3 regions of the Priestia sp. TRM10 genome follow, and region 2 is predicted to be linked to each of the others. Evidence: riboswitches for the same ligand, from Rfam matches in the RefSeq annotation. Region 2 holds a riboswitch; each other region holds the start of a gene.
The links. A riboswitch is a leader RNA that binds a small molecule or an ion and turns the genes downstream of it on or off. The one in region 2 is predicted to bind S-adenosylmethionine.
Positions count from the first base shown of each region.

Region 1: linked by a shared signal. The riboswitch ahead of ACK3CR_RS12425 (trans-sulfuration enzyme family protein) and the one ahead of ACK3CR_RS11485 (hypothetical protein) in region 2 are both predicted to bind S-adenosylmethionine.
Region 3: linked by a shared signal. The riboswitch ahead of metK (methionine adenosyltransferase) and the one ahead of ACK3CR_RS11485 (hypothetical protein) in region 2 are both predicted to bind S-adenosylmethionine.

Region 1 is NZ_JBJZOT010000013.1:218,660-229,164, reverse strand. It holds gene ACK3CR_RS12475 (ABC transporter permease) at 1-691, opposite strand, end outside; gene moaD (molybdopterin converting factor subunit 1) at 697-927, opposite strand; gene ACK3CR_RS12465 (molybdenum cofactor biosynthesis protein MoaE) at 920-1,396, opposite strand; gene mobB (molybdopterin-guanine dinucleotide biosynthesis protein B) at 1,377-1,892, opposite strand; gene ACK3CR_RS12455 (molybdenum cofactor guanylyltransferase) at 1,972-2,550, opposite strand; gene ACK3CR_RS12450 (YjcZ family sporulation protein) at 2,749-2,829, shown strand; gene ACK3CR_RS12445 (hypothetical protein) at 2,876-3,112, opposite strand; gene ACK3CR_RS12440 (APC family permease) at 3,691-5,292, shown strand; gene ACK3CR_RS12435 (hypothetical protein) at 5,373-5,633, shown strand; gene ACK3CR_RS12430 (trans-sulfuration enzyme family protein) at 5,667-6,833, opposite strand; gene ACK3CR_RS12425 (trans-sulfuration enzyme family protein) at 6,787-7,962, opposite strand; SAM riboswitch class I at 8,033-8,142, opposite strand; gene ACK3CR_RS12420 (RIO1 family regulatory kinase/ATPase domain-containing protein) at 8,639-9,274, opposite strand; gene ACK3CR_RS12415 (DUF3817 domain-containing protein) at 9,393-9,686, opposite strand; gene ACK3CR_RS12410 (YppG family protein) at 9,841-10,212, opposite strand; gene yppF (YppF family protein) at 10,385-10,505, shown strand, end outside.
Region 2 is NZ_JBJZOT010000013.1:34,838-45,342, forward strand. It holds gene ACK3CR_RS11460 (PilZ domain-containing protein) at 44-415, opposite strand; gene ACK3CR_RS11465 (YiiX/YebB-like N1pC/P60 family cysteine hydrolase) at 490-1,071, opposite strand; gene lepB (signal peptidase I) at 1,405-1,968, opposite strand; gene ACK3CR_RS11475 (LapA family protein) at 2,059-2,415, opposite strand; gene ACK3CR_RS11480 (YgjP-like metallopeptidase domain-containing protein) at 2,510-3,235, opposite strand; SAM riboswitch class I at 3,473-3,574, shown strand; gene ACK3CR_RS11485 (hypothetical protein) at 3,661-3,906, shown strand; gene ACK3CR_RS11490 (M20/M25/M40 family metallo-hydrolase) at 4,333-5,958, shown strand; gene ACK3CR_RS11495 (DUF2164 domain-containing protein) at 6,022-6,264, shown strand; gene hpaB (4-hydroxyphenylacetate 3-monooxygenase, oxygenase component) at 6,522-7,955, shown strand; gene ACK3CR_RS11505 (NCS2 family permease) at 8,111-9,406, opposite strand; gene ACK3CR_RS11510 (hypothetical protein) at 9,860-10,505, shown strand, end outside.
Region 3 is NZ_JBJZOT010000015.1:1,400,376-1,410,880, forward strand. It holds gene ACK3CR_RS23980 (tetraprenyl-beta-curcumene synthase family protein) at 1-873, opposite strand, end outside; gene ACK3CR_RS23985 (alpha/beta hydrolase) at 913-1,689, opposite strand; gene ACK3CR_RS23990 (gamma carbonic anhydrase) at 1,797-2,315, shown strand; gene ACK3CR_RS23995 (phosphatase PAP2 family protein) at 2,455-2,982, shown strand; gene ACK3CR_RS24000 (glycosyltransferase family 4 protein) at 3,011-4,156, shown strand; gene ACK3CR_RS24005 (ABC transporter ATP-binding protein) at 4,313-5,008, shown strand; gene ACK3CR_RS24010 (ABC transporter permease) at 5,005-6,333, shown strand; gene metK (methionine adenosyltransferase) at 6,373-7,575, opposite strand; SAM riboswitch class I at 7,717-7,827, opposite strand; gene ACK3CR_RS24020 (sigma-70 family RNA polymerase sigma factor) at 8,158-8,700, shown strand; gene ACK3CR_RS24025 (YvrJ family protein) at 8,697-8,855, shown strand; gene ACK3CR_RS24030 (hypothetical protein) at 8,858-9,067, shown strand; gene pckA (phosphoenolpyruvate carboxykinase (ATP)) at 9,268-10,505, shown strand, end outside.

The DNA of each region.
Region 1 (10,505 bases), 180 kb from region 2:
ATAGCCCTCCATAACTCCAAAACATAATAAGCAACACATAAAAAGAGACCGCATAGTACTGAATGACATTTTGACTGAACAATCCCTTTACAACATCATGAGAAAAAGCTTCATTCCTTTCTAAAACGTGAAAAGAAAACGAAAGCAGAGAAGATCTAAATTCTTTTTCAAGCTCACTTTCCGAAAAACCAGCATCTTCTGAAAATTTATATACAGTATTTATTCCACTTTGTGATGCTGAAACAAAGTCAGCCGCGCTCTTCATAAGATAGGCGACAAGCTCAGATTGAAGAGGTCTTCTGCTGTTTCCTATTACTTCAACAGGAATATTTTCTCCATTTTTTAATCCTTCACTAAATCCTTCGGGCACAATAATAATGGCCGCTATTGTATTTCTCTTTAAAAGTCTATTTGCTTCATTTATATCTGTTTCAATTGGCGTAATTAATTTATGTAATTCTTCATTTTCTGTAAACTGCTGAAGAATAAATTGCGTTTCAAACGTATTGTCTTCATCAACAATGCTAACCGAAAATGATTTAACTTGCTCTCCCTTGTGAAATAGCGCACTAAATGTAACGCCAAGAGTTGCCACAAGGGCTAGCGGAATGAGCAAAAGCAAAATTGTCATGCGCCAGTTTTTTAAAAGTATTTTAAAAGAAAGTGAAAAAAACGTGCCTGTCCGCTTCATCTCGTTCACCCGCCGCTAACTGGTGGTATAAAAGCAACAACGTCATTTTCAGATAACTTTTCCTCGTCGAAAGCGTACTCTTCGTTAACAGCTACCATTACATTATCCAATAGGAAATCATATTTCTTTTGAAGCATTTCTTTAAGTTCTCCAACCGTTTGACCGCTATATTGCACATGAAGCTCTGACTTTCCTACTTGTTCTTGCAAGCGTGCAAAAAGTAAAATTTTAATCATTCTGTTCTCCTTCCTTCTGAGGCTTTCCATCTGGATATGGAATTGTTTCAAGCTGATCTCCAATCCACTGTTCCCCATCTTCCCAAAACTCTTTTTTCCAGATTGGGACAATTTGTTTAATTCGTTCAATTGCATACTCGTTCGCCTCGTATGCATCACGTCGATGAGGAGTTGAAACAGCGATAACAACGGCAATATCTAAAATATCTAGCATTCCGATTCTGTGTGTAATCGCTACTTTTACATCTCCCCACTTTTCTTCTATTTCTTTGCCAATTTTCTCAAGCATTTTAACCGCCATTTTGTCATATGCATCATATTCTAGCTTCAGCGTACGCTTCCCTTTTGTAAATTCCCTTACTGTACCAATAAAAGTTGTAACGGCTCCTGCTTCACGTCTCATCACTTTCTTCATTACTTTGTTTGGCTCAATCGGTTCGCGCACAATTTCAAATAGTTGATTCATCATTTATCACTTCCTTAAAATAATTACCTAACCATTCAGTAAACTCATTACTATGAATAGAATATACAAGATAATGTCCCTTGGGAATTGGCCCCCACGTTAAAACAAGTAACACGTTAGATAGATTCTTAAGCATATGTACATCTTCTTCATTTTTCACTAAACAGATTTTAGGATATGCCTCTTCTTTATACCCTTCTACAATAATCATTTCAATAGAAAAAAGACGATAAAGTTCGATAAGCTCATCAAGCGTCCATTTTTCTTTTTTGATGGAAAGTGAAAAAAGACCGCCTCCTTCTACTCCCGAGACATCAGCACCAGCAAGGCGATGTCTTACACTATCCTTTCCTTCTACATTATAGGGTTCTCCTCCGTGACCATGATGTTTAATAGTGGCAACACGCACATGCTTCTTTTTTAAATAAGAAACGATTTTTTCTACTAGTGTTGTTTTGCCACTATTTTTATAGCCTACAACCTGCAAAATATGGGCCATAAAATCACTTCCTCTTATGTATAATCCTTCTTCTAGTTTACCATGAAAATGATCTAAATAACGTTGTATTCCCTTCCCTTTAAAAAGAACGACGCTTTTGGTAAGTATCTTGATCATTAATATTAAGAAAAGCAAAAGAAGGACTTTTAAGGTTGTTAGCAAAAAGTACAGAAATCGAGTCTAGAAGACTGCTCATTCTCAAGTTCCCTTCCTCAAGGTTCTCTATAATAAAAGGAAGCGTTCTTTTATGATAAAGAGCGATTAGTGGCTGCTTCTTTTCTTCTATCACAGGAACAATTGCATCAAAACGTTCGTCTCTGAGTTCTTTTAATTCAGCAAGCACATCCCCTGTTATATTTGGTGTATCACAAGGGAGAATAGCGTACCAGTTTGCTTTTATTTTTTTCATTCCCGTATACAAGCCTGCAAGAGGCCCTTTTCCACGATATTTTAAATCATCCAGATACACTTGGTCATACATCGTTTTTAATTTTTCTTCAAGGGATGGATGACTAATAATTACTGTGTTTTGTGTTTCTTCATTAAGGGCTTCAAATGACCATTGATAAAATTCTTTGTCTTTCCAATGAGCAAAAGCTTTTTGTCTTCCAAAACGTCTAGACTCTCCTCCTACTAGTAACACCCCTGCTATGTCCATAGAATTCCCCTTCCTTTTTTAGTTGATTATGTCACAGTTTTTTCAGTACCTCAATGTACTCATTTAAGGTTACTTCGTAAAAACGGGCAACTTGTCTAATTCATTAACCTATACGTTTTATGTTCTTCTGCATAAGCTAAAAGTACAGAAAGAAAGAGGGAAGTTAGATTTACTTTAGAAACAAAGGAGGGCAATAAAATGGGCTTTAATTCTGGCTTTGCATTAGTTGTCGTTTTGTTCATCTTGCTTATCATCATCGGTACTTCTTACACTTACTAAGAAGAAAAAGAGCCTCTGAGCGCTTGTAAGCTCAGAGGCTCTTTTTTTATTTTTTAGGACCAAAAAATTTATTTTTAGTCTTCTTAACCATTTTCCCAGTTGTATCTGCAGATTTCCCAATCATCTCGTTTGCCTTGCTTGATGTTCCTTTCAAAATGTTCGAAGATGTATCTGTTACCTTTCCAACCAATCCACCTTTTCCGGATACGCCTTTAACAATATTGTTTGCTGTATCAACTGTTTTATGAAAAAGCTCATTTACTTCATTTGACGTATTTTTCACAAACCCTCTTTTTTGCCCATCTCGTTGGTTCTCCTCACGTTGTGAAATAATAGTCTCCTCCTTTATATTCTGCTTATTTTCATACATATGAACAACATCGGTTGTCCTAGAATATTTCTTTCATTTTATAGATAAAAACGCATACACATTTCTCTTTACAACAAAACAAAATATTTAAAAAGATAAATGTCAGAATAGTTTTATTTTAATTAATTAAAGATAGCGCTTACATTATATACAGCAAGCGGTGCAACAAAGTTTCATTTTTCATAACAATAGGTTTAGAACCTTGAACATTGGGTAATATTTTGTTAGGTTTAGAAACCATAAGCGATTTATTCATATTTTTGTTTTTGTGTCAATATGACGTAAGAAGAAAAATGTGAAAAAAATTACAGAGTTGTGGAGATATTGAACTACCGTACTCTTCTCAATATCTCAAGAGAGGAGGAACCGAAAACTTTCCATTTTATTTCACGCGTAATGAGCACATCATTGCGAGAAAATAAGTAAAAAGATTTTATGTTCTTATAAACCACATTAGTCGTAAGTTTTGTAATGTTTTAAGGAGGAAGTTGATGTCTGGAAATTTTAAAAAGTCCATATCATTGTTTGATCTTATTCTTATTGGATTGGGAGCAATCTTCGGTTCAGCTTGGCTTTTTGCTGTAAGTAGTGTTGCTTCAAAAGCAGGTCCAGTAGGAAGTTTGGCTTGGTTAATCGGGGGGGCCATTATTCTTTTAATTGGTCTCGTTTATGCTGAGCTCGGGGCAGCATTACCTCGTACAGGTGGAATTCTTCGGTACCCAGTATATTCACACGGTCCGTTAGTTGGGTATCTCATTTCTTTTGTAACGATTATCGCCTATACAAGCTTAGTTTCGATTGAAGTAACGGCAGTTCGTCAATATTTAGCGTTCTGGTTCCCAGGGTTAACAAAAGCGAATTCAGAGTCACCAACTGTTATTGGATGGCTGTTGCAGTTTGCTTTACTCGCTCTATTTTTCTTACTGAACTACTGGAGTGTTAAAGCATTTACAAAAGCAAACGCTATTATTTCAGTTTTCAAATATTTAGTTCCTGTCACAATTATCGTTATTCTTGCTTTCCATTTTAAATCAGCTAACTTCTCAGTAGCTGGGTTTGCCCCATTTGGTGGACAAGGAGTTCAAACAGCAATTGCAACAGGTGGCGTAATGTTTGCTTATCTTGGATTACATCCAATCGTTTCAATCGCAAGTGAAGTTAAAAACCCACAGCGTAACATTCCGATTGCGTTAGTTGTTTGTATTATTCTTTCAGCCCTTATTTATACAGCAATGCAAGTTCTTTTCCTCGGAAGTATTCCAACAGATATGATCGGTAACGATTGGGCGCAAATTGCCGATAAATTTTCACTTCCGTTTAAAGATATTGCCATTGCATTAGGTTTAGGTTGGTTAGCTGTAATTGTTGTGTTAGACGCTGTTGTTTCTCCAGGAGCGAGTGGAAACATCTTTATGAATACAGCATCCCGTCTCGTTTATGCATGGTCACGTACTGGAACACTTTTCAAAACGTTCTCAAAAGTAGATAAAGGAACAGGAATTCCTCGTTCTTCTCTATGGCTTTCATTTGGACTATCTGTATTCTGGACATTACCATTCCCATCATGGGACGCGCTTGTTAACGTTTGTTCGGTTGCCCTTATTCTTTCATATGTAGTAGCTCCAATTTCATCTGCTGCGTTTAGAGTAAATGCAAAAGACCTAAAAAAACCGTTTAAGCTTAAAGGTATGAGTATTATTGCACCTCTTTCATTTATCTTTGCAAGCTTTATCGTATATTGGTCAGGATGGAAAACAAACTCTTGGTTATTAGGTTCTCAGCTTGTTATGTTTGTTCTATACCTTATCTTCTCTAAATATGTACCAACAAAAGAAGTAAGCTTAGCACAACAATTAAAATCTGCTTGGTGGTTAATTGCTTATTACATTATCATGCTTGTTATTTCTTACCTTGGTTCATTTGGTGGAGGAACAGAGACATTAAAAAATCCTGTAGACTTAATTCTTGTCACTGTAGTAGCACTAGCTATTTACTACTGGGCTAAATATAGTGGATTACCAAAAGCAATTATTGATAATGATGAGCCTATACCTGAAGAGAAAACGGAAGCTAACGCAGAACCTGCTAAATAAAGCTTGTTTCGCAAACTGAATAAAGTTAAAATAAAAGCTGCCTTCTGGCAGCTTTTATTTTTCACAAAGGAGCTATTAAAATGAATTATGAAGGCTTATTAAAAGCTTATTTATCTCTTTGGAACAACCGCCAGCTTTCTTCCTATAAAGAAGCTGAAGAAAAACTTAAAGAGCTTATAAAAGAAGATTTAAGTTCAGCATGGTCGCACCCTCGTATTCGTAAATCAAAAGAAGTTCAGCTTACAACTGCCCTTACTCGAATTGAACAGTCTTCTTTAGAAAATGAGACGAAACAAGCATTAAAAGCTTTGTATGAACAAATTTATGACGCGATAAAATAAACGTCAAGGAATGAATTCCTTGACGTTTATTTTTTATTTATATGAAAAAGCCTTTTCCGCTTTCTCAAATGCTTGTTTTAAATCTTCTTTTAAATCCTCAACATCTTCAAGGCCAACTGAAATACGAAGAAGATGCTCTGTAATGCCTCGTTCTTCTTTATCTTCTAGAGGCATGCTTGCATGAGTCATCGTAGCAGGATGCGTTAAAATGCTCTCTACTGCTCCAAGGCTTACCCCAACTGAAGAGAGAACAACATGATTAAGCGTCTCTTTTGCTACTTCTTTATCTTTTAATTTAAAGGAAATGATAGCCCCGTAGCCACTTGCTTGCTCACTTGCTAATTTGTGCTGTGGGTGAGATGGAAGTCCTGGATAATACACCTCATCTACTTGTGAGTTATCACTTAGCCACTGCGCAAGCTCTAAAGCTGACTTTTGTTGCTGATCTAGACGTACTTTTAGTGTCTTAATCCCTCTTAATAGAAGCCAGCTATCATTAGGACTTAAAATCGCTCCAAAAGCGTTTTGTACAAACCCAATTTTCCCAGCAAACTCTTCGCTATTTGTAATGGCAACTCCAGCTACAACATCACTGTGACCTCCAAGATATTTCGTTGCGCTATGAACGACAATATCTACGCCTTTATCAAGCGGTTTTTGTAAGTATGGCGTCATAAACGTGTTATCCATAATCGTAAATAAATCATATTCTTTTGCAAGGCGCACAATTTCTTTAATATCTGTTACGTGTAAGAACGGATTTGATGGAGTCTCAAATAAAATCGCTTTTGTTTTTTCTGTAATACGTTGTTCTACTTCTTTAATATCTGTTGTATTAGCAAACACAGCTTTAATATTAAAATTAGTGAAGAGCTGTGTAACCGCTCTGAATGTTCCCCCATATACATCATGTGAAACGATAATTTCGTCTCCACTTTTTAACAAACATAAAACAGAAGAAATAGCAGCCATACCTGATGAAAAAGCAAATCCATACGTTCCATTTTCTAAGGATGCAACAGTATGTTCTAGAGCTTCTCGTGTAGGGTTACCTGATCGAGAATAATCGTATCGGTTATTTTTTTGCTGATTAAACGTAGTTACTTGATAAATAGGCACATTGACAGAACCAAATGGCTCTTCAACGTGAGTTTTAGCGTGTATAAGCTTTGTGCTGAACTTCTGATCTTTTGTACTCATCAAATCTCTCCTTAAAGTCTTGAATTAAATCCTCTCCATGCTCAATACCAACTGATAAGCGAAGCAAGCAATTCGTTACTCCAATTTCATTTCGAACATCCTCTGGAATATCAGCATGTGTTTGGCGTGCAGGGAACGTAATTAATGTTTCAACGCCTCCTAGGCTCTCAGCAAACGTAACTACTTGAAGATGTTCTAATAAGAAAGGCACTAGGGCTTCTTCTTTTACAGAGAAGGAAAGCATTCCTCCAAAGCCTTTTGCTTGTTTCTTCATTACGTTATAGCCTGGATGACTTTCTAATCCTGGATAAAATACTTTATCAATCAAATCTTGTTCTTCAAGCCACTGAGCAATTTTCAAAGCATTTTCCTCGTGGCGATCCATTCTTAATGCCAATGTTTTTAAGCCACGAAGAAGGAGAAAACATTCCTGTGGTCCAAGAATGGCACCAATAGCATTTTGATAAAAGCGAATTTGTTCACCAAGCTCACGACATCGACTAACAACAAGTCCACCAATAACATCATTGTGTCCGCCTATATACTTACTTGCACTATGTACAACAAGATCTGCACCAAGTACAAGTGGCTGCTGTAGATATGGAGACATAAATGTGTTATCAACAATTGTTAAAAGATCATGTTCTTTTGCAATAGCAATTGCTTCATGCAAATCTGTAACGTGCATAAGTGGATTTGTTGGTGTTTCAATAAATAGAGCTCTTGTATTTTCTTTTAGATTTCTTTTTATCTCTTCTGAATTTTCAGTGTTAACATATGTAACCTCTACGTCATTTTTCTTGACAATATCTTCAAGAATACGATATGTTCCACCATATAAGTCTTTTGAGATAATAAGATGATCGCCTTTTTCAAGAAGAAGGAAAATGGCTGAGATAGCAGCCATACCTGATGAAAAAGCAACTCCTACTTCTCCTTTTTCAAGAACCGCAATTGCTTCTTCAAGCGATGTTCTAGTAGGATTGGCTGTTCTAGAATAATCGTAACCTGTGCTTTCTCCTAAACGAGGGTGTTCAAACGTAGATGCTTGATAAATTGGCGTTGTAAGTGAACCTGTTGCAGCATCTCTTTTCATTCCTGATCTTACTAACTCTGTTTCAATATGCATAATATTCTCCCTTTCTTCCTCAATATAAAAAAGCCACTCTTTACAAATGAAAGAGCGGCTAATCCGAAATCTCTCATCTGTAAGAACAATTTGTTCTACAGGAATTGGCACCGTTCAAGTATATTACTTGATGGTTGCCGGGCTTCATCGGGCCAGTCCCTCCGCCACTCTTGATAAGAGTAAATTTATAATTCATTGATTTTGTTAAGTAATTAATCTTACTTTAGTAAAAATATGAGTGTTTGTCAACGAAGTTTTCTAAAAAGGTTAAATATACACACTATTCAAAAGGATTTTCTACTATATCCTGTTTTAAGCATATATTAAAAAAACAGCAGAAACGAATGTCTCTGCTGTTTCTTTTACTCATATAAAAAAGCAGTGATGGAATATACAGTGCAGTCCCATCTTCTTAATCTTTCACTCACTAGTTCATTGTATTCTGCTACGCTTTTTGTTGCCTCATATAAAGGAAAGTCCATTGCCTTATTCCTCCTCTATCTTATTTTTATCATTATAGACAAACGTAGGAACATCTAATCTTGTGAGTTTGTTCCTTTCTATCTCTTTTTACGCTTTTGAAGCTCTTTTTTTACAATTGGAACACCTTTTTTAATAGCTCTTTGGACTTTAGGATTCTTCAGTAATCTGATAATTTTGCTCAATCTTCCCATGATTATTTCAGCTCCTTATTATTTCGATACTGACTAAGACGTTTGCAGTATTTATATAAATAAGCAATTGCTTCTAAAAACCATTTTGGAAACTTTTTTGGGAAATAAGATTTTTGATAAAAATAGCGATAAGCTCTTGCTAAATCGCGCCACTGATAGCATGTTTTCTTCTGAGTATAGCGTACAACATCAATAATACGAACTTCTTTATCCTGCGTTAGAATAAGATTGTGTAAATGAATATCTGAAGGGTTTAATCCTTTCGAGCGTGCAAAGGCAAGTCCTTTTTCAACCTCTTCAATTGCTTTTGTAGGAATTCTCACACCTGTTGTTAAACACTGATAAAACGTTTTGCCTTTAATATATTCCATTACAATATAGTTTGGTCCAACTTCATATATTTCAGGAAAAGTGAGAGAATGTGATAATTTTTCATACACTTCTCCCTCTTTTTGCGCTAAGTGATCAAACGAAGGAAAAAATAGTTTAATCACTTTATTTTCATTTTTCACTTTAAAAGCCCACGCACTTCTCCCTGTTCCTATTACTTTTAATTCTCTTGGCAGGTGAATAAGAGAATATGAAGAGCCTTTTTTTTGGAACTTAACTTCCTCTACGAGTTCTGAAGCTTTCCTCACATTTTTTCCCCCTTCACTCTTTTTTCAAACATACTACAAATTTCACACTTTCCATAATAATATGCTTTTAAAAAAAAGAGCTCTTACCTTTGGTAAAAGCTCTTTTGAGATGACTTTTTTAAGCTGAGAACTTGCGTAGCTTTGTATCTAAAATAAAATTACCAAATGGAATAACAGATGCTAACAAAGCACTTACAATCCATTTATATGACCAACGTACTTTCATCGTGACATAACCAACCATTAAAATATATAAAACAAACAATCCCCCATGAATAGAACCAACAACTGTTACAACTTCAGGGATATTTGCTATATACTTAAGCGGCATTGCAATTCCTAAAAGAGCTAAGAGAGAAAGCCCTTCAATGAGTCCTACAAACCTCATTCCACCGAGTGGAGAGTTCATCATATTATCGTCTCCTTTGTATTGTTTTTATTTATGTATGTCCAAATTCATTTTTTATGTGCTTACGTTTTTAGTATACCAAAGTTACAAATCTTTTATCACCTTGTTCCTGTGACAGTTTCATGACATTAAGAAGCCGGGAATACCCGGCTTTTTCCTATACTTTAAAAATCGACGTAACACCTTTAAAAACCGTTGATAGCTGGTTAACAGCGTTCATCATTTGACCTGCTGTATTCATCATTTTATCCATATTATACGTACCATCGCTGTTCTTAAACTGTGCTAAAATTTGCGGTGGCTGACTTTTTGTTTGCATCCACTGCTTAGGATAGTAGTGGGGCTGACCTTGTTCATACATATTCTGCTGTGGCATATATCCACCGGTTGTTATATGTTGATTGTACATGTTAGGAGTATAAGGGACATCTACAAACTGAGTGTTGTTTACATATGGATGACTTTGATACAAATAGGGATTTCCGTAATTTTGAATAGGTGCATATCTGTACTGATGAACTCTTCTCATCCGTTCTTCCCCCTCTCTTTTCATTTTTATACTATGTAAACAGCCTAGGCAGACGTGAATACGAAATTTATCGTTTTTTGTCATTTTTTGTCGGAATTCTAAATTTTTCGAACAAAAGGAACTTGCCGATTATTGTGTTAAACTATAAAAAAGGGGTAAGGGGGAGTTTAAAATGACAGTTGAAACACTTCGTAACCGTTTTGTTGACGTAAAACAATGTGAACCAGAAAATCACGATCAGCTACTCGATTTTGCTAGGCGCAAGTATTTAAAAGGGGAATTGAGTCTTAGCG
Region 2 (10,505 bases):
AATCAGAAAAAAGAGTAATGTACAAAACTTTTAGCTTTGTACACTACTCTTTTTTTAAGCGTTTCTGATAAAGTTTAATTTCATCAATAATTTCTTGGCGTTCATCTTCCTCATTTTCAAGTGAAATTCCATATTGAAAACTTTCTTGAACAGGTCTTTTCCAAAGGATTGTCCCATTATAAGAAAGTTTAGTACTATTTATTGTGAAAGAAACGTTAATTTCAATTTTTTGATTGGTTTCAATAGGAAGTTCTAATGGCGATTGAAGGCGCAGTCCGTTTGGGCTTATGTCAATAACTGTGACGCTGCCGCTTCTGCTTTGCACCTGTTTACCATTCCGCCGAATAATGGAAAAAAGCCCTTTTACCGGTGATTCGAATTGAAAGCGAAAACCTTCATTACGTCGATACTGCATCTAGTTATTCCTCCCGCTGCTCTATTCACTCTTTATTATAAAAGAGTAGGGAAGAAAAAGGAATTTATTTTCTTTTACAGAAGGCGAAAGAGAAATGTAATGCTTTTATCTTTTGCAATATGCTCTGGAAAAAGAGGGCGACACTGTAATGGGGCAAGGGTAATATTTGCTTCTTTGTAAAGGATATCAATATGTTCAGAGCAAATATATTGGTTGTTTTGTTTATAGTTAGGAACTTTAAATACAATACGAAGTAGAATTTTTAGAATTTCAAATTTATCATAGTGTCTATTTAGAAGGGAAATCCCTTTATCAATTAGTCTTTTTTTCTCTTCTTCTGAGACGTTATCGCTCATAAATTTATCATGTCTAGCGATAAATAGTTTGCCTCTATAGCTTTCATTTTTATTTTCATAATTTTTAAAGTAGTGGGAGAGTGGAACAATACGTACACCATCATCCTCAACACTTTCCATTACTAGAATACGGTTTTCCCATTTGACAATAACCCCAACATGACTGAAAGAAGAACGTGAAAAAAATCCAATGAGACGACTTATCATATAATGACCAGAGCAAAGTAAGATATCGCCTGTCTGAACTTTTGATAAAGCTTCTTCATAAGAATAAAAAGGCAAATTTTGAATAATAATCATCTCCTTTGCTGTATTATATCGATTTTTTCATATTTGGTATGGGGGGAATGGAAACAATATATAGAAGAAAAAAACCATTCATATTGAATGGCTTTCTTTATATAGAGCTTATTTTTAATTTCGTAAATAAGGTGTTTTTCATTGGAATAGAGCCGTTTTCAGGAAGCTAAGCAGTCAGAAAACAGATTACTAAAAACGCAATAAGGGAGCGGAAAAGTAGCATTAAAATTCCTCCTTGCTCTAATTGCTTTTGCTACTTTTAGTATAAAGGAAAAACGTAAATTCGGTATCAAAATAATATTACAGTTATGTAAAAAAACAGGGAGGTAAGAGTTAATGCATAAAACTGATCTTATTCAGCGGCCAATATCTCATGTTCACTTCCCCAACAATATTATCGATTTTAATAAGCCCAAAATGGCGCCCATCATTGCTTATAGGACGATTATCGCCTAATACAAGGACATAGTCTTTAGGAATCTTAGCTAGGCCTACTATTTCTTTTAGGGTGAAATCATTCGTTACTTGTTCATAGGGTAATTTTTCTTGCTTTGCTTTGCTTAAATAAGGTTCAGCTGTTTTTTGTCCATTTACATAAAGAACATCGTTTTTGAACGAGATATTTTCACCAGGCAGGCCCACAATTCGCTTTACAAGATATTCTTCCTTATGCTCGGGAGATTTTAAAACGACGAGATCTGCTCGCTGGGGCTTTCCATACTTATAGTTTACTTTATTGACGACAATTTTGTTTCCATCTTTTAAGTTAGGTAGCATTGAATCCCCTTTTACTGTATAAGGTTGGAAGAAGAAATGTTGAATAAAAAAGGATAAAATAATAGCTAATATGATGGTTTTTACATAAGACCAAAGTTCGCTTTTTGTACTTTTTGTCAAGCTACAATTCGCTCCTTTTAATAAAGATAGTTGGATGCTATGCAACACAAAGAAGGCTAGTACATTTCCCTGTACTAACCTTCTACATCTTTATTTATTTAGCCTGCTCTTTATACCAACATTTTTATTTTCGGAAGAAGATATTTCTTTTTCCTTCTTTTTTGCGGCCGTTGGATGGTCTTTGTCAGCTTCAATAGAAGGAGGTACTGATGCTCCATTTTTTTGAAGTTGACGGATTTGACTCTGAAGACGAATGATTTTAACCAAACTCAATGATACAGCTACAACGCCACCAAATACAGCAGAGCCAAGAATAACGAGAATCAGTGGCCAGTCTTGTGTACCGAATACGTAGTTAAACTGAACGGGTTCATCATTTACAATAGCTAAAATAGCAACGATAAGAGCAAAAACAAGAGCTAAAATAAAATAGCGTTGTCCTTTCATAAAAAAACTCTCCTTTTTAGGTGGATCAGTATTTTTATGTTTATACCCCTCAATTATAAGTATGAAACCATTTCAGCTCTACTACTCCTTTAATTTATAGAGAGAGCGTATGTTCTTTTAGCCACTCTAAGCGTTCATTATAGTCTTCAAAAAGGGAAGAAGGATTTTGTTCCACTTCTTTCGCGATAACAGCTTCAATTGTTGCCATTGGTGCCATAAGCAAATGCCAATCTGCTTTTACATCTCCGTTGTTGTAAGAAACAAGGTTAGGCGATTCCTCCCATGTGATAGAAGCTACATCGTTTGTTAAAAGAGGGTTAAGGCTTTTTAAAATATCTTTTGATTTATCATGGCCTTTTGTTATGTACCATTCTTTTAACATAGTAAAGATTTCTTCATTCGTTTTTGCTTCATCCCAGCTTGTTGGAATTTGTGCTGTGAATTTTGAATATTTAAAAGCGAAAGATGGAGTATCTTCAGTTGTTTCGATGTTTAAACGGTACTGACGTCCAAGGTAAAAGAAACGCTCTCCAGATTGAAACGATTTCTTTTTATCAGATTTAACAACGTTTTCTGCTTCTGTTATCTTTTCTTCATCTTGATGATGATTTTCCTCAGAAGTTTGAACGTCTCCTAGCTGCTCAGCAATCCAGTCAGCTTTGCGGGCTAATACAAATTGAAGGTTGCTTTTTGTAAAACTTTTCGGTACAGTAAGCAGAACCCCTTCATCTTTGCAAACTGAAATTTGAACGTTTGTTGTATTTTGAACTTGGTGAATCGTGTAATTGAAACTATGCTTTTTTGTTTTAAAATGATACATATTGAAACTCCTTTCTACAAATTTTCATTGTATATGTAAACTAAGGTGAAGGTCAAGGTTACACCGATAACTTCTTATTAATAATATCAGGAAATCGATACATATGCTCAAACCGTTCTTTCATTTTTACTCAAAATGCTCATTTACAAAGTGAAGAATAGTTGGTATAATTCCATTATTCACAAACATATATTGTTTATTAAGACAGTCAACTTTATTAACAATAGAAAAATATACAACTTATCAAGAGTGGATAAGAGAACTGGCTCAATGATTCCACAGCAACCTGCGTATGCAAGGTGCTACTACCAGCAAAGCAAACGCTTTGAGTGATAAATGTGCAGAGAAAAGATGCCAATCGCTTTTAGCGATTGGCATTTTTCTTTTGCCTTTGTCGAAAAGTATATTAAAAGGAGAGAGATAAAATGAAACATGTCGAGTGGAAAGCTTATGTTGAAAAAAATTTAGAAAATGTGGTGTCAGAAGTTTATATTCATTCCCTTGAGACATTTATTCAAATTATCGCTAAAGATTGTGACTGTACATATTCAGTAGCTATTGATTATAAGGACCTACAGAGAAGTGATGATGAGAAAGTGTCTAACCTTCTCTTAGAAAAGCTTCAGAGAGTCGGCTTTGAGCATAAAGAAAGAGTGCTTGCCTCTTATTAGAAAGCGAGAACGAATCTAGTATTCATCACGTATAATAAAGTGAGCAAACTACCTCTATAGGATGTTTGTAAAAACGCTATGAGTAGCGCAAAATAAATTTGTCGAAATTTTTTAAAAAATATACATCCTAAACAGTCAAAAACTGTGTTATCTTATATAAAAGGTAAATTGAGGAAGGAGCGACGGTCATGGATTATTCCATTGAATATGGAAGCGATCAAAGCAGTGAAGAACTAATTGATCATATCTTGGACTATTTAGAAGCAAAATAAGAAAAAAGAGCAGCCTACAAGTGAAAGAGCTGCTCTTTTTATTTGGTTTTCTTTCTTTAAAAAGTGGTTGACGTAAAAAGGAAGATAGCGGAGAATGGGCTTAATTATAGCAGCATAAACATTGCTTTCTAAAACGTCGAACAGGGGGGAGAACATGAAAGGGCAAACTTACTTTCAAACAAAACAACAGCTCATCGACCTTCTTTGTGAACTTGTGTCCGTTCCGAGTATTACTGGAAGCTCTGCAGAAGGAGAGATGGCCAAGTTTATTCATCGTAAGTTTCTACAGCTTCCATATTTCAGAAAACACCCTTCTTATGCTCAATTACATGATACGGAAGACGGCAGATTTATTGTAACTGCTTTTGTAAAAGGTCGAAAAACAAATAAAACGGTTATTCTTGTTAATCATCATGATGTTGTTGGAGTTGAGGGATATGGGATTTGGAAAGATGCTGCCTTTAACCCCATTGAACTAACAAAACGATTTTATGGGCAGCGTGAGCTTGTACCATTTGAAGTCCGCCAAGACTTAGATCGAGGAGAATGGCTTTTTGGACGTGGAATTATGGATATGAAAAGCGGAATGGCGACTCAAATGTCTCTCATTGAACGAGCGACAAATGGAGACTTTGAAGGAAATCTGTTGTTTTTATCTGTTCCAGATGAAGAAGTAAGTTCGGTAGGAATGAGAAGAGCAGTACCTGTTTTGCTTGATTTTGCAAAACAACACAGTTTTCAATATTCTCTAGTCTTAAATGGAGAACCGATGTTCAGTCGTTATCCTGGTGATACGAAAGATTATTTATATGTTGGATCGATTGGAAAGGTATTGCCAGGTTTCTTTTGCTATGGAAAAGAAAGTCATGTTGGAGAGCCTTTTGCAGGCCTTAACGCTAATTTACTTGTTAGTGAGCTTACAAGAGCATTAGAGCTTAATACAGACTATTGTGAAGTGATTGAAGGGGAAGTAAGTCCTCCTCCAACTATTTTGTCTCAGGGAGATTTAAAGAAAGAGTATTCAACACAAACCCCAAACAGAGCGTTATCTCTTTATAATTTCTTAGTGATGAAGAAGCCGATGGATAAGTTTGTTTCTTCGCTATTAGAAAGTGCTCAGCAAGCAGCTCGTGAAGTAGAGAAGCACTATAATAATCGCGCTTTTCATTATGGAATGATGCAATCTTCTACTCCAAGGTCTGTAAATGTTCACGTTTTTACGTATGAGAAACTTTATAAATATGGAGTGGATACTTACGGGAAGGAACACGTTGATAGTTTAATTAAGAAGGTACAACATGAGACGTCCTCTCTCGATCATAGGGAACAAACAACGGCTATTTTGAATAAGCTTGCTCTTTTATGCAAAGAGCTTTCCCCAATGATTATTCTGTTTTTCGCACCACCATACTATCCTGCTGTATGTACAGATGATCATCCGCTTATAAAAAAACTTGTTCAAATACTAACAAAAACAGGTGCAGAAAAGTATGGGATAGCGTTTCATAAGCAGCTTTACTTTGGAGGCATTTCAGACCTTAGCTATGTTGGACTTGATCATGCGTTAGAAACTTTCTTGCCACTTGTTCACAACATGCCATTGTGGAAGAAAGGCTATGATATTCCATTTTCTGACCTAGAACAGTTTAAAGTACCTGTCTTTAACTTAGGTCCTAGAGGGAGAGACGCGCATCAGTGGACAGAACGACTTGATGTTAATTATTCATTTGGTCCTCTTATGGATTTGCTACACATGACTGTAAAAGAATGTTTTAAATAAACAAGATTCCTGGTACATTGAAGAGAACAATAGTAGAAAGCTAGAAAAGAGAGGGTACACTGTATGGAAATTTTATTATCAAAAGAACAAAAGGCAGAAGTGATTGATGAAATTCAACGCTTTTTTCTAGAAGAACGAGGAGAAGAAATAGGAGAACTTGCCGCTGAAACAGTTTTTTATTTTATAAAAGAAAATGTCGGAGCTTATTTCTATAATAAGGGAATTGAAGACAGCAAAACGATTGTAGAGCAGAAAATATTTTCTGTAGAAGAAGATTTAGAAGCTTTAAAAAGAATCAAAAGATGAAAATAGACCAAAAGAAGAACAGATTTTAAATGATGTTCTTCTTTATTTATGTTCGCTTAGTAAACATATTTATAAGTGAACTTTAATAAAGTCTGCTTCATCACTTTTCTCCTTTTAAAAGTAAAGACTTATAGGCTCTTCACCATCTTTTTTGTTTGAAGTCCTCTCTATCTTATTTAGGTTGTATATTCTGTTTCTTTTTTTAAAAGAGTGAATACGATATAGAAGACAATAACAGTGAAGAGGAGCGGGTTTCTTTGGGAATCATAGATGGAAAAGAGTTTGTTACAAGGTTAAACCTTTTAAGAAATGATGTATGGGTAAAAGGAGAAAAAGTAAAAGGAGACATTAGTGAGCACAGTGCTTTTCAAGGAGTTGTAAAAAGCAAAGCGGGACTTTATGACATGCAAGATGGCGAGCATAAATCAGTCCTTACTCATTCTGAAGAAGGAAAAACGTACGGAACAGCTTTTATGAAACCGAAAACAAAGGAAGATTTAGAAAAGAGGAGAAAAGCAACACAGCTTTGGGCTAGGAAATCAGGTGGGATGATGGGAAGGGCCCCTGATTATATGAACACAGCTCTTATGGCTTTTTCATCAGGAGCTTCGTTAATTGAAAAGAAGCATAAACAAGGTAGTGAGAACCTTGTTCAGCTATATGAGAAAGCAAAGAATCTCGATTTATCTTTTACACACACATATGTAAGTCCACAGGTTAATAGAGGATCTTTTTATTATGAAGAATTAGAAGAGGAACCAATTGCAGCTCAGGCAGTGAAGAAAACAAAGGACGGTCTTTTATTTAAAGGAGCAAGATTACTTGCTACACAAGGTGGTCTTACGGATGAACTTCTCGTTTTTTCAACGGGTGGAAAAGGATTGGATGAGAAAGGAGCTTTTGCTTTTTCAATTCCTAGTAATACAGAAGGACTTACGTTCTTGTGCAGAGAACCATTTTCTTATCATTCTTCCTCTTTTAATTATCCATTAAGTTCGCGTTTTGATGAGCTTGATGCAGTCGTTATATTTAACAATGTTTTAGTTCCGTGGGAGAGGCTCTTTTTCTATGAAGATAAACAAGCAGCGGAAAGTCTTTTTTTGGGAAGTAGCTATGTTGCCCTTATTCTTCATCAAGTTGTGTCCCGTCAAGTTGTTAAGTTGGAATTTACATTAGGTGTAGCACAGTCAATTGTAGATACTATTAATATTAGTGAATATCAGCACGTGCAAGCGAAGATAAGTGAAATTGTGATCGCTTTAGAAACAATGAGAGGATTGCTTTTGACATCAGAAACAGAAGCTCAAAAGGATCAGTTTGGTATTATGGCTCCGAGCGTACATCCTCTCTATGTTGCTGTAACTCTTTTTTCTAACACATATCCCCGCTTAACTGAAATAGTAGAACTCCTTGGTGCAAGCGGTCTTATTACTCTTCCAACAGAAGCTGATTTTGACTCTGAAATGGGAGAAAAGCTTAATTACTATTTGCAAAGTTTTTCAAAAGGAGGATATGAACGTGTCAAACTCTTCCGCCTTGCATGGGATATGACTCTAAGTGCTTTTGGTACACGTCAAACATTGTATGAACGTTTCTTTTTTGGCGATCCTATTCGTCTTCTTAGCAATATGTATCGTTCATATCCAAGAAGAAACTATCAAGAATTTGTAGAAAACTTTTTAGACCAATAAAAAGCGGATCATCCGCTTTTTTATTTAGTTTGGTTGCTGTAGTGAAAAAAACGTTTCCAAATTTTTGTAGTAAAACAATTGTTATCTGTGGAAGTTTAGATGAACCGTTATATAAAAAAAGACAAACGGACCGCGGAACGGCTCGTTTGTCTTTTTTAATGGGAAAAGAACATAAGTTGAATAAAGAATAAAAGCGCAAAAATATAAACAAGAGGGTGAACGCTTTTTCCTTTTCCTTTTACTAGTTTAATCAGGGGATAAGAAATGAAACCCAGTGCAATACCTGTTGCAATGCTTGATGTTAAAGGCATGCTTAAAATAACAAGAAAGGCTGGAAAAGCTTCATCAAGTTCTTTCCATTCAATCTTAGCAACAGATTCCATCATTAAACTTCCAACGATGATTAAAGCAGGTGATGTAATCGCAGCAATTCCTGAAACAGCTCCTACAAGAGGGCTGAAGAAAGCAGCAACAATGAATAGAATGCCAACCGTTAATGTTGTTAACCCTGTACGGCCTCCAGCAGCAACTCCTGAAGATGATTCAACAAAGGCTGTTGTTGGGCTTGTACCGAACATTGCTCCAAATGTTGTTCCAAATGAATCAGAAAGAAGTGCTTGACGCAGGCGAGGCATCTTTCCATCTTTCATAAGTCCTGCTTTTTGAGCAACGCCAACCATTGTGCCTGTTGTATCAAAAATCGTAACAAGCAAGAAAGAGAATACAACAGCATAAAGGCCGTGTGTAATGACATCGTTCAGTGCTGTAATAGGATTAAAAACAATAAGTCCCTCTGGTAATGATGGGAAAGAGAAAAATCCCTCTTTAAATGAAAGTTGCCCTGTGCACAGAGCGATAACTGCGGTTGCAATCATGCCGAGGAAAAGGGCTGCATTTATACGTAATGCCATTAAAAGAAGTGTAATGGCAAGTCCAACAATGGTAAGGAAAGTGCCTGGTTCTGTTAAATCTCCTAGTTTGACGAGGTTTGTTGGATCATCAACAATGATATTAGCATTTCGTAAGCCGATAAAAGCAATGAAAAGACCAATTCCGGTTGTGATAGCGTTCTTTAAACTATCTGGAATTGCATCAATTAATTTTTCTCGAAAAGAAGTTAGAGAAAGGACAAGAAAAATAAGACCAGCGATAAATACCGCAGAAAACGCTGTTGTATACGTAATACCTTCCTGTGAGCAAATAACAGCAAAATAAGCATTCAAACCCATCCCTGGAGCAATTGCAACAGGATAATTAGCCGCAAGGGCCATCCAAAGGGTTCCAATTACAGCTGAAATAATAGTAGCTGTAAAAACTTGCTCAAAAGGAACGCCTGCACTTGATAATACGACAGGGTTAACAATTACGATATATACCATTGTAAGGAACGTTGTAAGCCCTGCTGATAGCTCTGTACGAACGCTCGTATTTGCTTCTTGTAATTTAAACATGTTTACCTCCAAATTACGAACATTTTTTGTGAAACAACATCCATAATATTCGTTTTTTGAGTATAGTGCAAGAGTTTTTCATATTTCTAATAGAAATGCAGTAAACCCTTCTCTTGTAATTAGTAATGACCAATTTAAAGAAAAATATTTTTGAAACCGAATGCATTCTGTCCCGTAAATATAAGTGCAGGACAGAAAGTTTATTACTTTTGGAGATGAATTCTGGAATAATAATTCCTGATAAGGTTCTAATTTGAAGTTTTTCTAATATTAACCAAGGGTAATAAAGAACTAGATAAGTAGAAATTTTTGTGAAGTATAAGACCTATTTCTTCCAAAAAACATTGACGTTAATTTTGTCTTTATGGTTTAGTAGAAGTAGTGCAAAAATGGAGATTGGGAAATCGAGAGGAGGTAAGAAGCTACAATATATATGCAGTAGCTTCGAACTATATGAAAAAACGTAAATTACTTATTACAAACACAGCTTTACTTGGTACAGCAGCAATCGCTTTAACAGCGTGTAATAGCGCTCCAGGAGAACAATTAACAAAAGCATACAGCAATCTGGAAACGGTTAAATCTTTTGAAGCAACAACAAAATTATCTTTCAAAGATATTAAAATCGACGCAGCTGAGTCTGATCCAGAGATGCAGCAAGTAGTTGACGTGTTGAAAAACTCTTCTTTAACAATGGATACGAAGTATGATCAAAAAACGAAGAAACAAGAAGTTGTATTAAACATTAAAGCAAAAATGGGTATGATGGCTCTAGATGCTAAAGTACCAATGCTTTTTGATGAGAAAGCAAATACATTCTATATTGAGGCAGATAGCCTTGTTGATAACATTTCTCCATTCCTACAAGGATCTGGAATCGATATTAGCAAATTCAAAGGAAAAACAATTTCTATTGATCTTAATGAGTTAGCAAAAGATGATCCAGAGCTTCAAAAAGAACTTGACGCAATGAAAAATTCTCAAGACACAGCACAGCTTCAAGAAAATATGCGTAAAGAACTTGAAAAACTTCTAAAAGATAAATCAGAAGATGATTTTAAAGAAGAAGATGGAAAAATTACAGTTAACTTCTCTGATA
Region 3 (10,505 bases), on a different contig from region 2:
TTTAATTTTTTTGTCTGCTTCACTCACAAAATGGTAAAAGCGTTTCATCATTTCCTCTTGTTCTGGATAATAAAAACAAAAGTTCAAATCTCCCTCTTCTTCATCTTCTTCTTGATCAATAAAATAGTCTAATAAAATGTGAAGTCCCTGAATATAAGGGAAATACCCTGACATAATTTGTATTGCTTGCTGTTTAGTGAAATCACGTTGAAAACTATAAGAAACAAGACAAAAAATGCCAAGAGTGGAACCTGCACAGGCCGAAAATTCATACCAAGTCATGTTTGGGAATTTCTCCTGATGCTCGTGAAACCACGTTTCTAGGCGGTGAACGCGCTCCTCTTCTCTTACATGTTTATGTATTTGCAAATCACAATAATAGCGGCAAAGCTCTAATAAATGGCTTTTAATGAGTGGATAATGTTCAATACTTGCTAGCACTTCCTGACATGTTTGAACAAGAGCGTGCAAATACCCCCCATCATTTTGATCCTCTCGATAACGATAATATTCTCCGAGTGTCGCATGTGGTGTGAGAGCATGCGGCATTGATTCATGAAGAGCCGCAAAGTCAAGCGGATCAAGCGAAGTACTTCGATCACACAAGTTATCAAGGTAGTCACTGATTGTTTGGTAAGCAACAATAAAACGGATTGCTTTTTTAAATTCTCCACATGCAAGCAACCCCATAATTGATCCACCTTCACAGTGAAAGGTTTTATCATTTATGCTTGCTAACGCTTGCGTTCGAAGTTCTTCATTTGAAATATTGCTGGCTTTTTTCTTCCACTTCAACAATTCTTCATGAACAATCGGCATTACTTCTTTATAGACTTTTCTCATTAACATAAAAGGGTGTTTTGGTATCTCCACATTGCTCACCTCGAGATTGTTACGGCTCTATTTTTCCCATTATACATGTAAATGAACAAAGCTTTTTGCATAAGCAAACACTTGGTCCTGTTCAGGCTCATTGAATACTTCATGATAAAGTCCTGTCCATTCCTTATAAATCTTTTCACTTAAACTCATATCATCAAACCATTGTCTTACAATAAATTTCTCAATAACCTTATCTTCCCCAGCTTGAAGAATTAATAACGGTACATCTGGAAATTTATCCATATCTTTAAAAGCTAAATTCATCGCTTCCACAAACTGACGGTACCAGCGTACAGACACTTTTTTCACATACAGCTTATCTTCTTTATGCTCTCTCCAAAGACGCTGATTTCTTGTGACATTTTCAATCACAAGTGGAGATTGAACAAGTTTACCAGGCATGAGCTTATTTAAACCTTTTGAAAGGACATCTTTAAAGGCTGGTGGTTGTTCTTTTAATCCTAAGGCTGGTGATGATAAAATAACTCCCCATACAGGCAAACTGCGAAGCTGAAGCGCTCGTATAGCCGTCAATGCTCCCATACTGTGTCCTAGTAGAAAAATGGGTAAGTCGTATGTTTGCGCTTCTTCAACCCATTCTTCAATTGCTTCAATATACTCATTAAAAGAGCGAATATGTCCTCTTCTTCTCGTAGTCACTCCTTGGCCTGGGAGATCTCCCATGATAACGTGAAAACCTTCTTCATTCCATCTTTCTCTCAGCCATTCATAGCGTCCATGATGCTCTCCTGCTCCATGGATGATGACCATGACTCCCTTTGCGTTCTCTACTTCCCATGTCCACATATTATGTACTTCCCTTCTTTTTATATTTACCGATGCAAAAAAAGTTTGTACACTTACATTAGAAGATTCTTTGTTTTTTTGCAACTGATAACATGGAGGGATAATAAATGTTTTACGCTTACAAAGGGAAAGAACCACGTATTTCAGATACCGCTTTCATTGCTGACTATGTAACAATTACAGGAGATGTTGAAATTGGAGATGAAAGCAGCATTTGGTTTAATACCGTTATCCGCGGTGATGTTGCTCCAACAATTATTGGTCGTCGAGTGAACATCCAAGATCAATCAACACTTCATCAGAGCCCCAATCATCCTCTTATAATTGAAGATGATGTAACAGTTGGTCATGCCGTTATTTTACATAGCTCAATCATTCGTAAAAAAGCATTAGTTGGAATGGGTTCCACAATTTTAGATGGAGCAGAAATCGGCGAAGGAGCTTTTATTGGTGCAGGAAGTCTTGTTCCTCCTGGTAAAAAAATCCCTCCAAATTCTCTTGCTTTTGGACGGCCGGCTAAAGTTATTCGAACGCTAACAGAAGAAGACCTAAAAGAAATGGAACGCATTCGTACAGGCTATGTAGAAAAAGGACAATATTATAAGCAGCTGTCTCCTCTTGAATAACAGAATTTACACACCGCTCACACGGTGTGTTTTTTTTGTAAAGAAAAGCTACACGATAATTTTACAAATTCTTAGCACTAACTCTAAAATTTCTTTCTACAATAGAAGTAAAGGCTGTAAAAAGGAGATGAAAAACGAAATGGAAAGATGGCTAAAAAGGGCCTATATATTTGAATGCTTTTTATTCCGTTCACTTAACAACCAATTTCATCGCAAATGGTTGAACGGGTATTTTCGTTTTATTACACATCTAGGAGGAGCAGCTGTCTCCATTAGCGTTTGTCTATTACTTCTTTTCTTGCCTTTTGAAACATTGAAGGCAGCAAGTTTAGCGAGTGCTTTAGCGCTAGCTTTAAGTCATATTCCAGTTGCTCTCTTAAAAAAACTTTATCCACGAAAACGACCTTATCTTCAAATTATAAATAGCTATGTTTTACAGAATCCTTTGCGTGATCATTCTTTTCCATCTGGTCATACGACAGCTATTTTTGCTATCTCAACACCTTTTATTATTTCATTTTCTGCTCTTTCTCTTTTACTTCTTCCACTTTCATTAAGCGTCGCACTCTCAAGAATTTATCTTGGTCTTCATTACCCAAGCGATGTTGCAGCTGGTATGCTTATTGGCAGTTCATTTGGCTATGGATGTTTTTCTTTTTTTCTGTAGATCATGATTTTTCATTGGAGGGATTGAAATGAAAATTGCCATCTTCACAGATACCTTTACACCTGATGTTAATGGGGTTGCGAAAACATTGAAAAGACTCACGGAGCATTTGCGTAATGAACATATTTCATTTCAGCTTTTTGCTCCTGATAGTACGGGAGAAAAGCCATATTCGCTCAATGTTCATCGATTTATGAGCTTACCGTTTTTTCTTTATCCACAATGTCGGCTCGCCCTTCCCAACATGCTCAAAATCCGGCAACAGCTTCAATCTTTCAAACCAGATATTATTCATGTAGCAACTCCCTTCAATGTAGGACTTTGTGGAATTCACTATGCTAAAAAATTCAACGTTCCTCTCGTTGGTTCTTATCATACTGATTTTGATCAATATCTTTCTTATTATGATTTAGAATTTCTTTCTCCTCTTGTCTGGAAGTATATGCGATGGTTTCACCGCTCAATGAAAACGATTTTTGTGCCTTCTCAAGATACAAAAGAAACGCTTATGCGACATGGTTTTTCTAATCTTTCCATTTGGTCCCGCGGTGTTGATCATCGCCTTTTTCATCCTCACTACCATCAAAAAAATGTTCGGGATGCTTACCATATTAAAGAACCCTACGTTATTACATATGTTGGGCGGCTTGCTCCTGAAAAAAATTTAGAACTTCTAATGAATGTAGCTCAGGCACTTCCTGCCAAGCTGCGAGATAAGATCCATTGGCTCATTATTGGAGATGGACCAATGAAAAAACAGCTTGAACAAAAGGCTCCCAGAAATATGTCTTTCACAGGATTTCTAAAAAGCAAAGAAATTGCACCTTTGTACGCAGCCTCTGACTTGTTTTTTTTCCCTTCTACAACTGAAACGTTTGGAAATGTTGTTCTTGAAGCTGCGGCTTCAGGAATCCCAACAGTTGCAGCAAATGCAGGAGGAGTAAAATCGATTGTGAAAGATAGAAAAACAGGTTTTTTATGTGACCCTACTAACCCTGATGAGTTTATTAAAGCAGTGACCTATCTTTTAACAAGGCATCATGATCGACTGCAAATGGGAAATGAAGCTCGTCATTACGCCCTTACTCAAACATGGGATCAGATTTTCACCAACCTTCTTACTCAGTATGAAGAAACAATTTCAATTGCTTCTACCACAAGTAAGCTTGCTTAAAAAGAGATCCTCGTTATCAACGAGGATCTCTTTTTATATTTTCTGCTGAAAAAAGTATTGACTTTCTCTCTTCTTCAACATACAGTATTAACTGTACTATTTATATTAATACACTTATAACGATTTTATTTTATAAAATGAAAGAGAGGAAAAAGCATGATTAGCATAAAAAACATTTCTCATTCTTTTAAAATTGGCAAAAAAGGAACAGAAGAGACTGTTCCTGTCCTAAAAGATGTTTCTATGGACATTCCTAAAGGTGAAATTACCTGTATTGTTGGAAAAAGTGGCTCTGGTAAATCAACGCTTCTTAACTTAATTTCTGGCTACATTGCCCCAACAGAAGGAACCATTGAAATCAATAATCAAACGGTCACAAACTTCAATGAAAAGGAATGGGCTCAGTTTCGTCTTGAGCATTTTGGGTTCATCTTTCAAAACTTTCAACTTATCCCTAGCCTTACTACATATGAAAATGTTGAACTGCCGCTTACTTTAAAAGGTATGCGCAAGTCTGAACGAAAACAAAAAGTTTTAGAAATTCTACAAACAGTTGGATTAGAGAACCACCGTAACCATTATCCTAATGAGCTTTCAGGAGGACAGCAGCAGCGTGTCAGTATCGCAAGGGCACTTGTTTTGAACCCTTCTATTATTCTCGCAGATGAACCAACAGGAAGCTTAGATTCAGAGACTGAGAGAGTTATTCTTTCTTTCATTCAAACGTTAAATAAACAATACGGAATTACATTTGTCATGATTACTCATGATGAAGAAGTATCCTCTATTGCACATCATAAGCTTCATTTACACGATGGTGTACTACGTAAAGAAGGTGTATGTAAAAAATGAATTTTAAAGATCAAGTTAGTTTTATTAAACGAAATATGAAGAAAAACCGACTCCGTGTCTTTATGACCGTTCTAGCAACAGCAATGTCGTGTGCATTTCTTGTTGTTCTTGCTTCAATTGGTTTTGGAATGCAAAAAACAGTTACAGACGAAATACTCTCACAGCAGATCGTTACAAAGATTCCTATTTATGGTAGCGAAAAGAATACAAAAGATTTAAGTGGTGACTTAAAAAAAGACTTAAAAGATAACGAAAATGTCAAAGCTATTGTTGAACGTACAACGGTTAACGAACCTATTCAAACAATGCTTGATGAACGATCTAGCGAGAACTCTTCTCTCATTTTTACGAATATGAAACAAGAAACAAACGCAGGAATGAGTCTTTCAAAAGGACGGATGCCAACTTCGTCACATGAAGTTATTGTTGGCTATAATTTTGCAAGCCAGCTTTGGTCTAAGAAAGAGCAGGAAAAGTTTGAACAAGAACTAAAAAAGTCTGAACAAAATGCAAATTATGATTTAAAACAACCTAAAGGGTTTCAAGGAAATGTCTTAAATAAAAACATTACTCTAAAGGTGTCTAATACAGACGAAGAGACTGGGAAAGTAAAGGAGAAGAAATCTTATACTTTTAAAATTGTAGGCATTGCGAAAGAAAACCCAAACGATTGGGTTGTTGATTCTAACATCTTTATAAGCAGTTCATTTCTAAGTGATTTCTCAAACGTTCTCGGAGTTGAAGAGGAGAGCTTTTCAACAGACTTAGCTGTTTTTGCAGATAAATTTGAGCATGTAGAGCAATTAACACAAGCGCTTTTAGATAAAGGTTATCAAGCAAACTCTGTTACACAGCAGCTTGATAATATTAACAAGTTTTTTACAGCTTTCAAAATTGGACTAGTATTTGTTGGAACTATCGCTGTAATTATTTCAGCTATCGGTATCTTTAATACAATGACAATGGCTGTCACAGAACGAACTCAAGAAATTGGGATTATGAAAGCGATTGGTGCACAACCAAAAGTTATTCAAAAAATCTTTTTAATGGAAAGTGCTTTTATTGGAGTTTTAGGATCTATTATTGGAATTATTGTGTCCTACATTGTAAGTTTTGGGGCAAATGCTATTCTACCAATGATTCTTACTTCTGTATTAAGTGAAGGAGCGGATGATTCGTTCCATGTCACTTATTCTTATATTCCGATTTCACTCATTATTATCGCTGTAGTTATTAGCGCTAGCGTTGCGGTTCTTTCAGGATTAAGACCCGCTCGTAAAGCAACAAAAACAAATGTCCTCTCTGCTTTGAGAAGAGAGATATAAAAAAAGCTTGTCACTAATTTAGTGACAAGCTTTTTTTGATTACTTTTCAAGGGCTTGAGTACGAAGAGCTTCAGCTTTATCCGTTAATTCCCATGGTAGTTCAACATCAGTACGACCAAAGTGTCCATAAGCAGCAGTTTGCTTATAGATTGGACGACGTAGGTTCAACATGTTGATAATTCCCGCTGGGCGAAGATCAAAGTTGTTGCGAACAACGTCAACAAGTACTTCTTCAGATACTTTGCCTGTTTTGAACGTATCAATTGAAATTGATACAGGTTGTGCAACACCAATTGCGTATGCAAGCTGTACTTCACATTTGTCAGCTAAACCTGCAGCCACAATGTTCTTTGCTACATAACGAGCTGCATATGCTGCTGAGCGGTCCACTTTTGTTGGATCTTTACCAGAGAAAGCTCCACCACCATGACGAGCATATCCACCATACGTATCAACAATGATTTTACGTCCAGTTAAACCTGCATCACCTTGAGGGCCACCAATTACAAAACGACCTGTTGGGTTGATGAAATATTTTGTGTCTTCATCAATAAGCTCTGCTGGTACAACTGGGTTAATAACATATTCTTTTACATTACGTTGAATTTGCTCAAGCGTAATTTCTGGATGATGCTGTGTTGAAATAACAATTGTATCAATACGAACAGGTTTATCATTTTCATCATATTCAACTGTTACTTGTGTCTTAGCATCTGGACGAAGGTAAGGAAGAATTTCTTCTTTACGTACTTCTGCTAAACGACGAGCTAAACGGTGTGATAATGAAATTGGAAGAGGCATAAGCTCTTTTGTTTCATTACAAGCAAATCCGAACATAAGACCTTGGTCTCCTGCTCCAATTGCTTCAATTTCTTCTTCAGACATTGATCCTTCACGAGCTTCAAGAGCTTGGTCAACACCTTGAGCGATATCAGCAGATTGCTCATCAATAGATGTTAATACAGCACAAGTTTCAGCATCAAAACCATATTTTGCACGAGTGTAACCAATTCCTTTAATTGTTTCACGAACAATTTTCGGGATATCTACATAAGTAGAAGTTGTAATTTCCCCCGCTACTAATACTAAACCAGTTGTTACAGATGTTTCACAAGCAACACGAGCATTAGGGTCATTTTCTAAAATAGCATCAAGGATTGAGTCCGAAATTTGGTCACAAATTTTATCTGGGTGGCCTTCTGTCACAGACTCAGAAGTAAATAAACGACGTTTAACTGACATCTTTGTTCCTCCTTCTAAAGGTAGCAAATCTATGATACGGTACTCATTCCCTTATTATTGTAAATAAAGTTCCCTCTTACACACATATAAAAAAACCTTTCCTAGCTTGAGGAAAGGTTTAACGTCAAAGTTTGCCTTTCGCTCTTATCGATCAAGGTTTCCCTTGCGTCAGGTTAGCACCTTTTCATCTTTAATTGATGACGGTTGCTGGGTTTCATAGGGCCATGTCCCTCCACCATCTCGGGATAAGAGAGTATCCGTTCAATGACTTATCTTAACGTACAAAAGGGAAAAGTGTCAATACGTTTTAGGAACTTCCTTTTCCTTAATACGTTATCCGGTTCATTTAAGAGAGAAAACTCTTTTTTCTCTAGTCTAGGATATCGTTCCTCTCCTCCTATCTATCACAGAGAGTAAGGAAGAAAGACTCTGTTTCAGATAGCTATAATAAGGTAAACTTTTAAAAAAGATGGTTGTTTTTTCACTAGAACTTTCCTCTTTACTTTACTATAGGCAGATTTTCTAGCAGCATATTTTTTTTACCCTAAAAAAGAACATACGTTCCGGTTAGGAGGATTTTTTATGAAACCTTTTCATTCTTTGCCTAATAACTCCTTATTAAAGCATTTTTTCTCTTCAGCTTCTCACCAAAGAAAGTTTGAGAACTACCAGCAAAATCCAAGCAAGCAAACAAAAAAAGAGCTTGATCAAGCTTTTAAATGTTTTTATGAGGAAGTTCGACTTGTCGCATACTTTTCTCGATTTCTTTCTTCAGAAGCTATCACGTTTAAGAAGAAGATTCAAAAATATGAATATACTCACTCTTTTATATTGGATAAACCAGTGTTTGAAAATAACAGAGAGCCTAGAATAAATATGATCAAAGATGACAGTTTTTGTAATTATTATCATCAGCATGAGGAACATATAGAGGAATGTATTACAAACGAATACACTTATCACTGTGTCAAAATGCTTACAAAACGCGAAAAAACCGTTCTTTATCTACATTTTTATGTTTGTTTAACAAACGTTGAAATTGCTCAAAAGCTCGCTGTCTCTCCCCAAGCCATCTCAAAAATGAAAAAAAATGCCCTAAGAAAACTGAGGAGGTCTAGAATATGATGGAAAGTATAAGTATTGTCTCTCTTATCCAGCATGCAGGATTTCCAATAGCAATGACATTCTACTTGTTATCCCGTTTTGAGAAGCGCATGGAAAATTTAGAACGCGAAGTATCCCAACTTCGTGCACTTCTGCAAGGTAGAAAGGAAGGATAATTTTGAACGAACAAACTAAGAAACAATATAAAATGGCTGTTCTCAATCTGCTTCAACCTAAGATTGCAAGCCTTGTAAAAGAAGCCCATCCCGTTTATCAAGAAGATTTAGAACAAGAATTAAAACTCAAAATGCTTGAGAAAATGCAAACTCCTTTTTTACACAATATCCCTAGTTTCTTTGAATTTGTGTCATCTAACGAAAAAGAATAAAATTCAAATTTAAATTGTATAACACTTTTAAATTATAGAAACAATATAACACTCAACCCTTATTACAAATTTATTTATCTAATATAATATCAGTAAAGCGATGCACTTTTTTCATAAATTAGTATAGACTATTTAAATAAATGTGTTATACTCTTTTTAAGTTAAAATAAAAACGTTATGAAAAAAGGATGATATTGCTTATGAGTACTGTCGATATGTCAACAAAATTAACTGAACTATTAACGCTTCCGTCTGTTCAACATAACCTTGCAACACCTTCTCTTGTTGAACGTATTTTAGATCGTAAAGAAGGTATATTAACAGAAACAGGAGCCGTCAGTGTTGCAACAGGAAAGTACACAGGGCGTTCTCCTCTTGACAAATTTGTTGTTCGTGATGCTTCTGTCGAAAAAAAAATCAATTGGGGGCAGGTAAACCAACCAATTGCTCCTGATACGTTTTCTCGTTTATATGAGAAAGTTGTAAATCATTTAAAGAAAAAAGATGAACTTTTTGTATTTGATGGTTTTGCAGGGGCAGACGAGAAATACCAGCTTCCTCTTCGCGTTATTAATGAATATGCATGGCACAATCTATTTGCGCGTCAGCTATTTATCCGTCCTGACAAAGATGCAGATTTAAAGACTCATAAACCTGAGTTTACAATTGTATCAGCACCTGACTTCAAAGCAGATTCGGCTATAGATGGAACAAACTCTGAAACATTCATTATTATTTCTTTTGAAAAGCGCATTATCTTAATTGGGGGAACAGAATATGCTGGGGAAATGAAAAAATCCATTTTCTCTGTTATGAACTTCCTTCTTCCTGAGCAAGATATTTTATCAATGCATTGTTCAGCGAACGTTGGCAGTGAAGGTGATGTTTCCCTTTTCTTTGGTTTATCTGGAACAGGAAAGACAACCCTTTCTGCAGATGAAAACCGTCGCCTTATTGGAGATGACGAGCACGGATGGTCAAATTCTGGCGTCTTTAATATTGAAGGTGGATGCTATGCTAAATGTATTGGTTTAACAAAAGAAAAAGAGCCTCAAATCTTTGATGCTATCCGTTTTGGAGCAGTGCTTGAGAACGTTTTTGTAGATCCAAAAACAAAAACTCCAGACTATAACGATAACGCACTAACAGAAAATACAAGAGCAGCTTATCCACTTGAGTCTATTGATAATATTATAAAACCAAGTGTTGCAGGTCACCCTTCAACAATCATCTTTCTTACAGCAGATGCAACAGGTACGCTACCTCCAATTAGCAAACTAACAAAAGAACAAGCTATGTATCATTTCTTAAGCGGATACACTAGTAAACTAGCAGGAACAGAACGAGGTGTCACAGCACCTGAAGCCACATTCTCTACGTGCTTTGGCTCTCCATTCCTTCCTCTTCCTGCTACTGTATATGCTGAGATGCTTGGAAA